DNA from 2 places in the Variovorax sp. R-27 genome. Region 2 is predicted to be linked to the other one. Evidence: riboswitches for the same ligand, from Rfam matches in the RefSeq annotation. Region 2 holds a riboswitch; the other holds the start of a gene.

Region 1 (8,148 bases), 3.3 Mb from region 2:
TAGAAATATTCTGATGAGCCTGCAAGACCTGATCGCTGGCGCGGCCCGTGGCGACCACGCGTGCTTTGCGCAGATCTACGAACGCACGCACCTGCATCTGTTCGGCGTCGCGGTTCGTATGTTGGGCAATGAACAGGCGGCCGAAGACGTGCTGCAAGAGGCCTATGTGAGCATCTGGAAAAACGCGGGCGGCTATCGCTCCAGCGTCGACGGGCAAGAGATCCAGCCCATCACCTGGCTGATCGCGATCGTGCGCAACAAGGCGCTGGACGCGCTGCGCGCGCGCAAGCGGCGCAACACCCACGAACAACCGCTGGCCACGGGTCCGGACGGCGAGGCAGAAACCGAGGCCGATACGGCAGCCGACCCGGCCCCCGGCGCAGCGCAGCTGTTCGACCAGGCCATGCATGCGCTTCGCATCGATGGCTGCATGTCTGCGCTCGACGGCAGCTTCCGCCAGAGCCTGGCGCTTGCCTACTACCAGGGCCTGTCGCACACCGAGGTGGCCGCGCAGATGAATGCGCCGCTCGGCACGGTCAAGGCCTGGATCCGGCGCGGGCTCGACAAGCTGCGCGCCTGCCTGAGCGCGCAGGGGGTGGCGCCATGAGATACACCGACGCCCGCCTGCTCGATGCACTGGCATCGGCCTACGCACTGGGCACGCTCGAGGGCGGCGCACGGCGGCGCTTCGAGCGGCTGATGCGCGATCGCGCGGACGTGCGCGACGTGGTGGCGCAATGGGAGCAGCGGCTCGGGCAGCTGGCCCTGTCGGTGCAGCAGCGCAAGCCTTCGGCCGATCTCTGGCGCGCGATCGCCGCACGCACCCAACCCGCCCAGGCACAGCAAGCACGACAGGCGCGGCCTTCTCGCTGGACCGGCTGGCTGCGGCCCGCAGGCTTCAGCTTCGGCGGGCTCGTGGCGGGCGTCATCGCCGCGAGTGCGTTGTTCCTTGCCGTGCCCGGCGCCTTCATCACGAGCGACCAGCTCGCGATGCGCACGGGCGAGCGGCTGCCGCAAAGCTATGTGGGTGTGCTCACCGACACCGAGGGCCGGGGCCGATTGCTGGTCAGCTCGCTGCGGCATGGCCGCACGGTCACACTGAAGGTGCTGGGTGCGACAGCGCTGCCCGTTTCGGGCGATGAACGGCTCGTGCTGTGGGCCTTGCCCGCCGATGCAGCGCCCTTCGCCATCGGCACGGTGCCGGCGAGCGGCGCTGGCACGCTGACGCTGCCCGACACCTCCGAGAAACTTCTGTCGAAGGTCTCGCGCCTCGTCGTGACGCGCGAGCGCAGCGCCTCGCCCGCGGCCCCCAGCGCCGACGTGGTGTTGAGCGGCGCCTGCGCCAAGCTCTGGTGAGCCTCGCTTATTCTTGCGGCTCACAGGAGACAAAACCCATGCAGATCGTCATCACCGGCGGCGCCGGTTTTCTGGGCGCGCGCCTCGCACGCACGCTGTTGAAGCAAGGCAAGCTTTCGCTGGCCGGCGCACCGGCCCGGCCCATCGAACGCATCACGCTGGTCGACCGCGCGGGCGCTCCCGCCGACCTCGCGGCCGATGCGCGCATCACCACCGTGACGGGCGACCTGAACGCACAGCTCGCCGCTGACGCAGATGCCACCGTCTGGCGCGAAGCCGATGCCATCTTCCACCTGGCCGCCGCGGTGAGCGGTGAATGCGAAGCCGACTTCGACCTCGGCATGCGCAGCAACTTCGCGGCCACGCATGCCTTGCTCGAAAAAGTACGCACGCTCGGCACGAAACCCGTGCTGGTGTTCGCCAGTTCGCTCGCAGTGTTCGGCGATTCGCCCGAGCAGCCGCTGCCGAAGGTGATCGAAGACCACACGCTGCCCACGCCGCAGACCAGCTACGGCATCCAGAAATTCATTGGTGAACAGCTGGTGGCCGATTTCACGCGCAAGGGTTTCGTGCGCGGGCGCAGCGTGCGGCTCATGACGGTGAGCGTGCGCCCGGGCAAGCCCAACGGCGCGGCCTCGGGCTTCTTCAGCGGCATGATCCGCGAGCCGCTGGCCGGGTTGCCCGCCGCCTGCCCCGTGCCCGACGCAACGCCTGTCGCCATTGCGTCACCGGCGCGCACCATCGAAGGCATCATCCGCGCCGCCGAGGCCAGCGATGCGCAGTGGGGCCCGCGCACTGCGCTCAACCTGCCCTCTCTCGCCACCACGGTCGGCGAAATGGCCGCGGCGCTGGAGCGCGTGGCCGGCAAGGCCGCCACCGCCCTGCTGGACCGCACACCCGACCCGACGATCCAGCGCATCGTGAAGACCTGGCCGGGCCACATCGATACCGTGCGCGCGAGGGCGCTCGGGCTCACGTCCGACGAAAACTTCGAGGCCGTCATTCGCGAGTACGTCCGTGAAAATCCCGACGCGGTAAAGCTCCCGGGTGTTGCATAGTCCGTTGCGCCTGACGCGCACCTGACCCCAACCCCGGAGACATCATGAAACTCGGCCACATCGCCGCCGCCTGCCTTTCGCTTGCCCTGGGCACTTCCGCCTTCGCGCAGCAACCGACCGTTCTGAAGATCGGCTACGCGACCTCCAAGGAGTCGCACTACGGCGTGGGCTCCACGGTGTTCTGCGAAGAAATCGAGAAAGGCACCCAAGGCCGCTACAAGTGCCAGCACTTCGCCAACTCGGCACTCGGCGGCGAGCGCGAGCAGATCGAGGCCATCCAGCTCGGTACGCAGGACCTGGTCAACACCTCGACCGGCCCGGTGGGCAACTTCGTGCCCGAGGTCAAGATCGTCGACATTCCGTTCCTGTTCCGCGACTACGACCATGCGCGCAAAGTCATGGACGGCCCCATCGGCCAGGACATCCTGACCAAGTTCCCGAGCAAGGGCATCATCGCGCTGGCCTGGACGGAGAACGGCTTTCGCCACATGACGAACAGCAAGCGCGACATCGTCAAGCCCAGCGACGCGGCCGGCCTGAAGATGCGCACCATGGAAAACAAGGTGCACATGGACGGCTACCGCACCTTCGGCATCCTGCCCACGCCCATGGCTTTCCCCGAACTGTTCGGCGCGCTGCAGCAAGGCACGGTCGACGGGCAGGAGAACCCGATTCCGGTGATCCTGTCGTCGAAGTTCTCGCAGGTGCAAAAGCACCTCTCGCTCACAGGCCACGTGTACTCGCCGGCGCTGCTTCTGCTGTCGCCGAAGGTGTGGAACAAGCTGTCTGACGCCGACAAGAAGGTGTTCACCGAAGCCGCGAAGAAGGCCGCCATTGCCCAGCGCAAGAAGGTCAACGACGACGAGAACAACGGCATTGCCCAGCTCGAGAAAGACGGCATGAAGGTCACGCGCACCGTCGACGGCGCCGCCTTCCGCGAGGCGCTGAAGCCCGCCTACGTGAGCTACGCCAAGGAATTCGGCGCGGACAACATCAAGAAGATCACGGACGTCAAGTAAGCCCTGAGCCGCAACGGCCGACCCTCCGGCAACGCGCCCGGCACGCATGCGTGCGCCGGGCGCTTCGTTTTTCAGACAGAACAGAGAACAACACAAAGTGCAAGCCTTCGAGCGCTACTTTCTCGCCGCCAACCGCTGGGCGCTGATTCTTCTGCTGGCCGCCATGTCGGTCATCATCTTCACCAACGTCGTGCTGCGCTACACCACGAGCCAGTCGCTCGAATGGGCCGAGGAGGTGTCGCGCCACATGATGATCTGGCTCACATTCCTGGGCGCCGGGCCGGTGCTGCGCTACGGCGGGCACATCGCGGTCGAGAACCTGCAGGACGCCTTGCCCCGCAGCGCGGCCGTCGCGGTGCGCATCGTCGTCGCCGGGCTGCTCTTCGCATTCTTCGGCTTCATGGTCTGGTACGGCTGGCTGTACATGGAACGCACGATGTTCCAGCTCACTGCCGTGACTCAGATTCCGTTCGCCTACATCTACAGCGCGATGCTGTTCGGCGGCATCTTGTTGATCGTGCACTGGCTGCTGGTGGTGCGTGGCTACGTGCTGCGCAGGGAGTTCGCGTCCGACGCGCACTTCGACGCCAACGCCTCGGCGTCGCTGTAGGGAGAACGACCATGGACGCAAGCATTGTTCTGATCGTTTCCGCCTGCATTTTCCTGGCCATCGGCGTGCCGGTGGCCTTTGCGCTGGGCCTTTCCACCGTTACCACGCTGATCCTTGCGGAGAACTACCCGCTGATGGTGCTGCTGAAGGAAACCTTCACCGGCATCGACAGCTTTCCGCTGATGGCCGTGCCCTTCTTCATTCTTGCGGCCGAACTCATGAGCGGCGGCTCGCTCACCGAGGTGCTGCTGCGCTTCGCGGGCCAGTTCGTGGGCCACCGGCGCGGCGGGCTGGGCTACACCAACGTGGTGTCGCTGACCTTCTTTTCGGGCATCTCGGGCTCGGCGCTGGCCGACGCGGCGGGGCCGGGGTCGATGCTCATCAAGATGATGGACAAGGCCGGCTACGACCGCTCGTACGCGGCGGCGCTCACGGCCTCGACCGCCATCGTGGGGCCGATCATCCCGCCCTCGATCATCATGATCATCTACGCGCTGCAGGACGAAAGCGTATCGGTCGGCACGCTGTTCGCGGCCGGCATCATGCCGGGCATCCTGATCGCGGTGGCGATGTGCGTCGTGAACTTCTACGTCTCGAAAAAGCGCAACTACAAGGGCGACGGGCAAACGCCGCCGCTGCGCGAGATCCTGGTCACGACCTGGAAGGCGATTCCCGCGATCCTGCTGCCGGTGGTGATCCTGGGCGGCATGCGCGCCGGCTGGTTCACGCCGACCGAGGCCTCGGTGGTGGCGGTGTTCTATGCGCTGGTGTGCGGCAAGTTCGTCTACCGCACGCTCGAGTGGAAGATGCTGCCCGACATCCTCTCGCGCTCGGCGTTGCTGTCGGCTTCGGTGCTGATCATCATCGGACTGTCGGCCTCGTTCGCGTGGGTGCTGACCATCGAGGGCATTCCGCAGCAGATGGCCGAATGGCTCATCAGCATGAACCTCTCGCCGTGGATGTTCCTGATCATCGTCAACGTGTTCCTGCTGCTGTTCGGCATCTTCATCGAGCCGCTGCCGGGCGTGATGGTGCTGGCGCCGATCCTCGCGCCGGTGGCCATCAAGCTGGGTGTGGACCCGGTGCACTTCGCGATGATCGTGATCTTCAACCTCACGCTGGGCATGATCACGCCGCCGGTGGGCGGGCTGCTGTTCGTGACCTGCAACGTGTCGAAGGTGCCGATGTCGGCGCTGGTGAAGGAACTGGTGCCGTTCCTTTGGGCGCATGGGGCTGTGCTGGTCATCCTGACCTTCGTGCCCGCGCTGAGTACGTGGCTGCCGCACGTGCTCGGGTTCAAGTAACGGATTGGACTCCGGGGCCTGATCGGCCCGGTGAATCGGCGGATGTTCACTGCCAGAATCGGGCGACGGGCCGAGGGCCGACAACCGACAAGGAGGGGACTGCGCCATGAATCGATTCCTGAGCTGCCTGCTGGGCGGCGCCTTGCTGGCTCCGGCTGCCTTCAGCGCCCCGTCCGCAACGCCCGCCGCGGTACCAGCCCCCGTATCGGCAGCAGCGACGGCCGATCCCGCCTCCAGCATCCGCGAAGTCGAAGCCGCCGTGCGCGCCTGGGCCGCGGCCTGGTCAGCCCGGGACGTGGTGCGCTACCTGGCCGCCTATGCACCCGACTTCACGCCGCCCCGAGGCCAGGACCGCAAGGCCTGGGAGGCGGACCGCCGCGCGCGCATTACCGACAAGACGACCATCAGCGTGAGCATCGACAGCCTGGTCATCAGCGTCCAGGGGCAGGCGGCCAGCGCGAGCTTTCAACAGACCTACAGCGCCGACAAGCTGCGCGAGAAGAGCCGCAAGACGCTGGAATTGCAGCGCGTGGGCAACCAGTGGCTCATACGCAAGGAAAGCGCGGGCTGAAGGCCAGCCGCGATTGCCCCTGTAAAGCAAACGGTTCATGAAGATGTCACCACTTGCAACGATGCTGCAGCCCTCGATTCCCGAAAGCTGTGGCTGCCATGTTTCCCACCAAGACCGACAAGGCGCGCGACGAACTCCAGGGCGGACAGCGCACGCTCAGCCAGCGTGAGCGGGCCCTGCTGCTGATGGCCGATGGCCGGCGCTCGCTGACCGACTTCAGTCCGCTGTTCTCCAACCGGGTCGAAGCCGAACAGGCGATCCAGGCGCTGGTGCAGCGGGGTTACCTGCAGGCCCCGCAGGCTGCTGCTGCGGCACCGGCGCCCGCACCGGTAGCAGCCCCCGCCCGGCCCGCGCCTATCGCCGCCGCCGAGCCGATCCAGGTCGCCACCACCTCGGCCGACACCTTCGACGGCAAGCGCTCGCTGGCCACCACGCGCATGTTCCTGTTCGACATCTGCGAGCGCATGTTCGTGCGGCGCGACCCGAAGTTCGCGCTGCAGATGCGCGACGCCCTGCGCGAGGCCCGCGACCGCGAGGCGATGCTGACCATCGCCGCGCTGATGCTCACCGAGATCGAGAAAACCGCCGGGGTGGAGCGGGCCGAATCGCTGCGCGAGCGCATCGACAAGCTGCTGCCGCCGGCCGAAATCATCCACTGACGCCAAACCCCGGCCCCGCGCGATCCACTACACTCGCCAGGGTCAGGAGAGAGCCCCGCGTGCCGGGGCCGCCGAAGGCGCAGGGGTTTCCCGAACGCTCAGGCAAAAGGACTGACAAGGCGCCGGTGAACACCGGCGTTTCCTTGCTGGAGAGAGGCCGTTGCAGTGAAAACTGCCCATCGGCCCACCGAAGGAGCAAACCCCGATCGTGGGGCGAATCTCTCAGGTAAAGCGGACAGCAGGGGTGGCCCATGGCTTGCGTCATGGATTTCGTCTGCCCCTTTGGAGTGCCCCGTGGCTGCTTCTTCCGCCCCCGCTACCGAACTTCTCAAGACGCCGCTGCACGACCTCCACGTGGAGCTCGGTGCCCGCATGGTGCCCTTTGCCGGCTATTCGATGCCGGTGCAGTACCCCGCCGGCCTGATGGCCGAGCACAAGCACACGCGCGACGCGGCCGGCCTGTTCGACATCTCCCATATGGGCCAGTTGCGCCTCGTCGGGCCCGATGCGGCGGCGGCTTTCGAAACCCTGATGCCCGTCGACGTGATCGACCTGCCCGCCGGCAAGCAGCGCTACGGCCTGCTGCTGAACGACGAAGGCGGCATCCTCGACGACCTGATGTTCTTCAACGAGGGCAACGGCTCGATCTTCGTGATCGTCAACGGCGCCTGCAAGGTGGCCGACATCGCCCACATCCAGCAGAAGATCGGCAGCCGCTGCCAAGTGCAACCCCTGCCCGACCACGCCCTGCTCGCGCTGCAGGGCCCGCAGGCCGCGGCCGCGCTGGCGCGGCTGTCGCCCGGCATCGAGCGCTTCGTGTTCATGACGGGCGGTGCGGTGCAGATCGGCGGCATTGCCGCCTTCGTCACCCGCAGCGGCTACACCGGCGAAGACGGCTTCGAGATCTCGGTGGCCGCGAAGGATGCCGAGGCGCTGGCCCGCCTGCTGCTGGCCCAGCCCGATGTCAAGCCCATCGGCCTGGGCGCGCGCAATTCGCTGCGGCTCGAAGCCGGCCTGTGCCTCTACGGCAACGACATCGACACCACCACCACGCCGGTCGAGGCCTCGCTCAACTGGGCGATGCAGAAGGTGCGCCGCACGGGCGGCGCGCGCGAAGGCGGCTTTCCGGGCGCGACAAAGATCCTCGCGCAGCTTGCCGTCGCTGCCGCAGGCGCTGCCGGCCACACCGACCACGACACGCTGAAGCGCAAGCGCGTGGGCCTCGTCGCCCTCGAACGCATTCCGGTGCGCGACGGCACGGTGCTGCAATCTTTCGAAGGCCATGACATCGGCATCGTCACCAGCGGCCTGCTCGGCCCGACGGCCGACCGCTGCATCGCCATGGGCTACGTGGCCACCGCCTTCGCCGAGCCGGGCACGCGCGTGCAGGCCATCGTGCGCGGCAAGCCGGTGCCGATGGAAGTCTCGACGATGCCTTTCGTGCCCACCCGCTACTACCGCGGCTGAGCCTGGTCTACAGGCTAGGCTCTGCACCCCGATTCATTTTTTCCACGAGGAGTTTTTCCATGAGCATCAAGTACACCAAGGACCACGAATGGGTGTCGGCCGAA
Region 2 (8,148 bases):
ATGTCGCACGGCTGCACCTTTGCCTCGGAGCCGGCGGGGCTGTTCGGCTGGGTCGATACGGGCGTGGACACCGACGCGCTCACGCAGCGCATGCTCGACCAGGGCTACCTGCTGGCGCCGGGCTCGCTGTTCCATGCGCGCCGGCCGCCGAGCACGATGATGCGGATCAACTTCGCCACGTCGCAGGACGCGACCTTCTGGAAGGTGTTCAGCAAGGTCCGAAGCGAGCTCTGATGGCAGGTAAAAGGCGGGGAGGTCCGGGCCAAAAGGCCGGAGGCTTGGAGTAAGCTGGCAACACAAGAAAACCCACCCAGGAGACCACCCGCATGAGCACCGCCAGCAAGCCCTTCGACTTCAGCCAGTTCGTCCCCGGATTCGACTTCCTGAAGAACCTCGCCGGTGGCGCCGCAGCAGGCACCGGCGCCGGTTCGGTGCCAGGGATTCCGAGCCTTGCGAGCTGGGTGGCTCCCACGCTGAGCGTGGAAGAGGTCGACAAGCGCATCCAGGAGCTCAAGACGGTGCAGTACTGGCTCGAGCAGAACGGCCATGCCCTGAAGGCCACGATCCAGGCGCTCGAAGTGCAGAAGATGACGCTGTCGACGCTGCGCGGCATGAACGTGCGGATGGAAGACATCGCCAGCGCGTTCACCAAGCAGGCAGCCGCGATGGCGCCGGCGCCTGCCGCGGCAGCTCCGGAGCCCGAACCCGAAGAGGTCGAGGAAGAGGACGAGATGCCCGAAGAAGAGGCTCCAGCACCGACGAAGCCGCGCAGCAGGCCGGCTTCGGCCAAGGCAAAGACCGCGGCAGCCGATGGCGCCGGCGTGGTCGATCCCATGCAGTGGTGGGGCTCGCTCACTGAACAGTTCCAGCAGATCGCCAGCTCGGCACTGCAGGACGCGGCCCAGCTGAAGGTGCCGGCCATGGCCCAGCCGCTGGCCGATGCGGTCGGCAAGGTCATGGGCAAGCCGGCAACAACGGCCGCCCGCAAGCCTGCTGCGGCCAAGAAGGCTGCAGCGCCGGCTGCCAAAAAGAAGACGTCGACCGCCGCGCGCAAGCGAACCTCCGCCCGGCGTTGACGTCATACACATCCATTTGTTGAAGAGAACGGGTTGGCACGCATCATGAAGTTGTTTCCCTCCGGTCATGCCACCCATCCGCAATGGCGCATGGCGGCCGGCCTCGTGCTGGCCCAGCTGCGGGCACAGATGGCCCTGCCCGACTACGCCTCGTCGCCGACGCTGGGGCTGCTCTACATCACCGACCACTATGCGAGCGAGGCGCAGGACATCCTCGACCACCTGAGCGCCGAGCTGCCCGAAGTGACCGACTGGTCGGGCACCGTCGGCATCGGCGTGTCGGCCAACAACGCCGAGTACTTCGACGAACCCGGCATGAGCCTGATGCTTTGCGCTTTGCCCAGCGACCAGTACCGCGTGTTCTCGGGCGTGGCGCCGCTGGGCAATTCCGAAATGAGCGGCTTCGAGGCGCACACGGCGCTGGTGCATGCCGACCCGGCAACGCCGGACCTGGCCGAGCTGATCGCCGAGATGGCGGGGCGCACCGACACGGGTTATCTGTTCGGCGGGCTGTCTTCGGGGCGCGGCAGCGCGCTGCAGTTCGCAGTCGGCGGCAACGGCAACATCCGCGGGCACGGGGCGGCGGGTGGGGTGTTTTCGGGCGGCCTGTCGGGCGTGGTGTTCGGCGAAGGCGTACGGCTGGTGTCGCGCGTCACGCAGGGCTGCCAGCCGCTGCGCTCGGGGGCGGTGCGCGAGCGCGAGATCACCGAGGCCGACGGCAATTTGCTGCTGAAGCTCGACGGCGAGCCGGCGCTCGACGTGCTGCTGGCCGATCTGCAGGTGTCGCTCGAACGGCCGCAGGAGGCCATCGACGCCGTGCGCAACACGCTGGTCGGCCTGGCCGATGCCGGTAGCGACGGCATCCGCCGCACCGGCGACCTGGGCGCCGACGTGCTGGTGCGCCACATCATCGGGCTGGACCCGACGCGGCGCGGCATCGCCATTGCCGATGTGGCCGAGGCCGGCATGCGGCTGACCTTCTGCCGCCGCAACGCACAGGCCGCGCGGGCCGACCTGATGCGCATCTGCGCGGAAATTCGCGAGGAGCTGGAGCCCGAAGAGCAGACGCTCGCCACCGCGCGCGCCGTGGCGGCGGGCGAGGCCGAGGCGGCGCCGCATCCGGCACGGCGCATCGCAGGGGCGGTGTACGTGAGCTGCTCGGGGCGCGGCGGGCCGCATTTCGGCGCACCGGGCGCTGAGTTGCAGATCGTGCGGCACGCGCTGGGCGACGTGCCGCTGGTCGGGTTCTTCGCTGCGGGCGAGATTGCCCGGCATCACCTGTATGGCTATACCGGGGTGCTGACGGTGTTTACCGCCAACGACTGAACGCGATCAGGCCGGCTGCAGCGCGCGCGGCGCGGGCGCAGGCATGCCGGTGAACGCGAAATCTACCTCCGGCGCCAGCCCGCTCACGATCCGCGCGATCGACTTGCCCGAGCCGCAGGCATGCGTCCAGCCGAGCGTGCCGTGGCCCGTGTTGAGGAACAGGTTCGGCAGCCTGGTCTTGCCGATCAGCGGCACGTTGCTCGGCGTGGCGGGGCGCAGGCCGGTCCAGAACTGGGCCTGCGTGGTGTCGCCGGCGCCGGGGAACAGTTCTTCGACGCGGCGCACGATGGCTTCGCAGCGCACGCGGTTCAGGTCGCGGTCGTAGCCGTTGAGCTCGGCCGTGCCGGCGATGCGCAGGCGGTCGCCCGACTCCGAGGTGTAGCGCGAGAACACGAGCTTGAATTCGTCATCCGTCAGCGAGACCTGGTGGGCCTTCGACGCGTTCTTGACGGGCAGCGTCACCGAATAGCCTTTGGCCGGGTAGATCGGCAGGCGAATGCCCAGCGGGGCGGCATACAGCGGGCTCAATGAACCCATTGCCAGCACGAAGGCGTCGCCGCGGATGCGCTGGAAGCGGCCTTCGCTATCGGTGGCTTCGACGTGATCGATGCTGCCGCCGGCTTCGCGCAGCGCGGTCACGGTGTGGCTCATCAGGAACTTGACGCCCGCCGCGGTGGCCAGGCCCACGAGCTCGCGCGCGAAGCGGTTGGCGTCGCCGGACTCGTCCTCGGCCGTGTAGGTGGCGCCGGCCAGCTTCGGGCGGATGTGGGCGAGGGCGGGCTCGATTTTCACGGCTTCGTCGGCCGAGATGACCTGGCGCTCGCAGCCCAGTGCGCGCATCTGCTCGGCGGGCGCGAGGGCGCCGTCGAACTCTTTTTGCGTCGTGTAGAAGTGCAGGATGCCCTGCGTGCGCTGGTCATAGTTCAGGCCGGTGTCGCGGCGCAACTGTTGCAACATCGAACGGCTGTATGTTCCGAGACGCACGATCTGCTCGATGTTGTGGCGGGTGCGCGCCGGCGTGCATTCGCGCAGGAACTGGAGGCCCCAGAGCCACTGGCGCATGTCGGCGCGGACGCGGAAGAGCAGCGGAGCATCTTCCTTGCCCAGCCACTGCAGCACCTTGAGCGGCGCGCTGGGGTTGGCCCAGGGCTCGGCGTGGCTGACGGAAATCTGCCCGCCATTGGCGAAGCTGGTTTCGGCGGCCGGGGTGGCCTGCCGGTCGATCACGGTCACTTCGTGGCCGAGTTGCTGGAGGTAGTAAGCCGAGGTCACGCCGAGCAGGCCGGCGCCAAGAACGATCACGCGCATTTCAAGTACCTTTGAGGTTGCAGCGCTTGAACGACGGGTGTGGTGTGCTATTGAATAAATAGCAAAGCAATCGGACGACCGTAGTCCAAGTTGCCGCTCCCCCTGTCCTCGGTACCTGAGAGATTCACCCGCTGCGCCCGCAGAGGGTTTGCTCCTTCGGTGCATCACGACCACGTTGGGCGGTGTGATGGCTCTCCAGACGGCGTTTCAGTTGGTGCAGTACAGGTCCCTTGTTCGGACCGACCTGAGCGTTTATGGGAGTTTGCGCCTTCGGTAGGGCCACCCGGGTGGCCCGCTCTCCTGCAGTGGGGCGATTGTAGGCGGGGCTTGCGCGGGCGCCAACCTTTGATTTCTCTCCTCTGGCCGAATGGGATAATCGCCTGTTGATTTGCCGCAAGGCGATCGTTCCATATATCAGCAGGGGACTTCATGATCCTGGTTACCGGCGGCGCTGGCTTCATCGGCGCCAATTTCGTACTCGACTGGATCGCCAACGGCGACGAGCCGGTCGTGAACCTCGACAAGCTGACCTACGCAGGCAACCTTGAGACCCTCGCGTCGCTCAAGGGCAACCCGAAACACATCTTCGTGCAGGGCGACATCGGCGACAGCGCCCTCATCGACCGCCTGCTGGCCGAGCACAAGCCGCGCGCCGTGGTCAACTTCGCCGCCGAATCGCATGTGGACCGCTCCATCCATGGCCCCGAAGACTTCGTGCAGACCAACGTGCTGGGCACCTTCCGCCTGCTCGAATCCGTGCGCGGCCACTGGAGCGCGCTGCCAGCCGAGCAGAAGACGGCCTTCCGCTTCCTGCACGTGTCCACCGACGAGGTCTACGGCTCGCTGTCGAAGACCGACCCCGCCTTCACCGAAGAGAACAAGTACGAGCCCAACAGCCCTTACTCGGCCAGCAAGGCCGCCAGCGACCACCTCGTGCGCGCCTGGCACCACACCTACGGCCTGCCGGTGCTGACCACCAACTGCTCGAACAACTACGGCCCCTTCCACTTTCCCGAGAAGCTCATCCCGCTGATGATCGTCAACGCGCTGGCCGGCAAGAGCCTGCCCGTGTACGGCGACGGCATGCAGGTGCGCGACTGGCTCTACGTGAAGGACCACTGCAGCGCCATCCGCCGCGTGCTCGAAGCCGGCAAGCTGGGCGAGACCTACAACGTGGGCGGCTGGAACGAGAAGCCCAACATCGAGATCGTCAACACCGTGTGTGCGCTGCTCGACGAGCTGCGCCCCAGGGCCGACGGCAAGCCGTACAAGGAACAGATCACCTACGTCACCGATCGCCCCGGTCACGACCGCCGTTATGCCATCGATGCGCGCAAGCTCGAGGCCGAGCTCGGCTGGAAGCCCGCCGAGACCTTCGACACCGGCATTCGCAAGACCGTCGAGTGGTATCTGGCCAATGGCGAGTGGGTGCGCAACGTGCAAAGCGGCGCGTATCGCGAGTGGGTCGAGAAGCAATACGACACGACGAAGGCTGCGGCATGAAGTTGCTGCTGCTGGGCAAGGGCGGACAGGTCGGCTGGGAGCTGCAGCGCAGCCTGGCGCCCCTGGGTGAACTGGTCGCGCTCGACTTCGACAGCACCGATTTCAACGCTGACTTCAGCCGGCCGGAGCAACTGGCCGAGACAGTATTGAAGGTTCGCCCCGACGTGATCGTCAATGCGGCGGCGCACACGGCCGTCGACAAGGCCGAGAGCGAACCGGACTTTGCGCGCAAGCTCAACGCCACCTCTCCGGGGATCGTGGCCGAAGCGGCGCAGCAGATCGGCGCGCTGATGGTGCATTACTCCACCGACTATGTCTTCGACGGCAGCGGCACCAGGCCTTGGAAGGAAGACGACGCGACCGGCCCGCTCAGCGTGTACGGCCGCACCAAGCTCGAAGGCGAGCAACTGGTGGCCCAGAACTGCGCCCGTCACCTGGTCTTCCGCACCAGCTGGGTGTACGCGGCGCGCGGCGGCAACTTCGCCAAGACGATGCTGCGGCTGGCGAAGGAGCGCGACAAGCTGACCGTCATCGACGACCAATTCGGCGCGCCCACGGGTGCGGAGCTGCTGGCCGACGTGACGGCGCATGCCATCCGGGCGACGCTGCAGGATCCGGCGAAGGCCGGGCTCTATCACGCGATTGCTGGCGGAGAAACGACATGGCACGGCTATGCGCGCTTCGTGATCGAGCAAGCCAAGGCGGCGGGTGTCGAACTCAAGGCCGGCCCGGAGGCCGTCGAGGCCGTGCCGACCAGTGCCTTCCCGACCCCGGCAAAGCGCCCGCACAACTCGCGCCTGGACACCACCAAGCTGCAGGCCACGTTCGGCCTGCGCCTGCCGCCCTGGCAGGAAGGCGTCGCGCGCATGCTGCGCGAGATTCTTTGAACTTTCACGAGAAAAAGAACATGACCAAGACGACGCAACGCAAAGGCATCATCCTGGCCGGTGGCTCGGGCACCCGCCTGCACCCCGCGACCCTGGCGCTCAGCAAGCAGCTACTGCCGGTGTACGACAAGCCGATGATCTACTACCCGCTCAGCACGCTGATGCTGGGCGGAATGCGCGACATCCTGATCATCAGCACGCCGCAGGACACGCCGCGGTTCCAGCAACTGCTGGGCGATGGGAGCCAGTGGGGGATCAACCTGCAGTACGCGGTGCAGCCCAGTCCTGACGGGCTGGCGCAGGCGTTCATCATCGGGGACAAGTTCGTGGGCAACGATCCCAGCGCGCTCGTGCTGGGGGACAACATCTTCTACGGGCATGACCTTGTGCACCTGCTGTCCGAGGCGGACACGAAGACTTCCGGGGCCACGGTGTTCGCGTACCACGTTCAGGACCCGGAGCGATACGGCGTGGTGGCCTTCGACGCCAAGGGCAAGGCGAGCAGCATCGAAGAGAAGCCGCTGAAGCCCAAGAGCAGCTATGCGGTGACGGGGCTGTACTTCTACGACAACCAGGTTGTCGACATCGCCAAGGCTGTAAAGCCAAGCGCGCGTGGGGAGCTGGAGATCACCGCGGTGAACCAAGCCTACCTGGATCGCGATCAGCTGAATGTGCAAATCATGCAGCGCGGCTATGCATGGCTGGACACGGGCACGCACGACAGCCTGCTGGAAGCGGGGCAGTTCATTGCGACGCTGGAGCATCGTCAGGGGTTGAAGATTGCCTGCCCGGAAGAGATCGCGTGGCGCAATGGATTCATTGATAGTGCCCAGCTCGAGAAGCTCGCCGCGCCGCTTGAGAAGAGCGGGTATGGCAAATACCTGAGGCACCTGTTGACGGACAAGGTGCGTTCGTGAGCGGTCATGAGTTGCTGACCAAGGAGTCAACTCACACAATCACGGTCATCATTCCCACCTTCAATCGGCGGGTGCAGCTGCAGAAGGCAATTGAAAGCGTCCTGCAGGAACGCCGTGTGCCGGTGCTGGTGCACGTGTTCGACAACGCCTCGACGGACGAAACCGAGGCGTACGTGTGTTCTCTCATGGCGCAGGACCCTCGCGTACGCTACCTGAGGCGGCCCGAGAATATCGGCTCCACCGGCAACTACCAGGACGCGCTGGCGCATGTTTCGACGGCCTATTTCGTACCCTTGGCGGACGATGACTGGCTGCTGCCCGACTTTTTGCACGACGCGTATCAGATCCTCGAGGCACGTGCCGAGGTAGGTGCCGCAGTGTTCGTGACCGAGGTGCGAGATGCCGAGGGCGTCCTGCACGGCACGTATCCCTCGCCGCTCGACCAGTTTCGCTTCGGCCTGCTGCAACCGCGCGAGCACCTCACGGAGTGGCTGCTCCACGGCCACTATGTATGGACTTCCATACTTTGGCGCCAGGAGACCCTGGCGTGCCTGGGAGCGCCTTACCTGTGCACGGGCCTGCCAAGCGACGTCGACTTCCAGGCCCAGATCTTTTGCGAGTATCCGGTCTACCTGCGCAATCAGCCCGGCGCCGTTTTCTTCGCGCATGCCGATCAGGCCAGCCGAGGGTTTAATGTCTCGCACATCACTTCGTGGCATTCGGTGTTCGCACGGCTGGATCGCGAGATCGCGCGCAAGGGCCTCTTTTCGCCTGAAGAGTATCTGTCGCTTCGCGCGATCGCCGAAAAGCGTTACAAGGGAGCCTGGAGCGCGCCGGCCGGCGTCAGCCTGCCGGACCGGGAAAAAGTCATTGCAGCCCAGGTCGCCGGGTTTCGCCTCGGTGACTGGAAGACGGCGTTTTCGTTGATCGAGGGCGTCAAGGTGCAGCCACGAAGTGTGGGACGCGAAGTGTTCAGGCTTCCGCTCGTCGGTCGCATGGCGACCGCGTCAGTGGCCGGCACCGCCGCCGACGCCGATGAGTTGCTGGACCACGTCGTCGGGTGGATGAAGCAGGCGAGCGAAGCCATCGCGCAACTGGAACAGGATGCTGATCGATTGGAACAGGCGAAGG

Evidence for each region. Region 2 has a riboswitch for glycine ahead of ACN9MV_RS04195 (D-amino acid dehydrogenase). Riboswitches for the same ligand answer to the same signal wherever they lie in the genome.
Region 1: another riboswitch for glycine. It lies ahead of gcvT (glycine cleavage system aminomethyltransferase GcvT); the one in region 2 lies ahead of ACN9MV_RS04195 (D-amino acid dehydrogenase).

Annotation. Positions count from the first base shown of each region.
Region 1 covers NZ_CP183984.1:4,235,276-4,243,423, forward strand. Annotated here, with positions in the region: gene ACN9MV_RS19875 (RNA polymerase sigma factor) at 14-607, shown strand; gene ACN9MV_RS19880 (anti-sigma factor) at 604-1,356, shown strand; gene denD (D-erythronate dehydrogenase) at 1,395-2,414, shown strand; gene ACN9MV_RS19890 (TRAP transporter substrate-binding protein) at 2,459-3,433, shown strand; gene ACN9MV_RS19895 (TRAP transporter small permease) at 3,531-4,043, shown strand; gene ACN9MV_RS19900 (TRAP transporter large permease) at 4,055-5,347, shown strand; gene ACN9MV_RS19905 (L,D-transpeptidase Cds6 family protein) at 5,454-5,918, shown strand; gene ACN9MV_RS19910 (hypothetical protein) at 6,017-6,577, shown strand; glycine riboswitch at 6,611-6,701, shown strand; glycine riboswitch at 6,714-6,826, shown strand; gene gcvT (glycine cleavage system aminomethyltransferase GcvT) at 6,872-8,044, shown strand; gene gcvH (glycine cleavage system protein GcvH) at 8,104-8,148, shown strand, end outside.
Region 2 covers NZ_CP183984.1:943,568-951,715, forward strand. Annotated here, with positions in the region: gene ACN9MV_RS04180 (PLP-dependent aminotransferase family protein) at 1-234, shown strand, start outside; gene ACN9MV_RS04185 (PhaM family polyhydroxyalkanoate granule multifunctional regulatory protein) at 327-1,076, shown strand; gene ACN9MV_RS04190 (FIST signal transduction protein) at 1,122-2,402, shown strand; gene ACN9MV_RS04195 (D-amino acid dehydrogenase) at 2,409-3,710, opposite strand; glycine riboswitch at 3,803-3,919, opposite strand; glycine riboswitch at 3,923-4,023, opposite strand; gene rfbB (dTDP-glucose 4,6-dehydratase) at 4,140-5,213, shown strand; gene rfbD (dTDP-4-dehydrorhamnose reductase) at 5,210-6,100, shown strand; gene rfbA (glucose-1-phosphate thymidylyltransferase RfbA) at 6,121-7,017, shown strand; gene ACN9MV_RS04215 (glycosyltransferase) at 7,014-8,148, shown strand, end outside.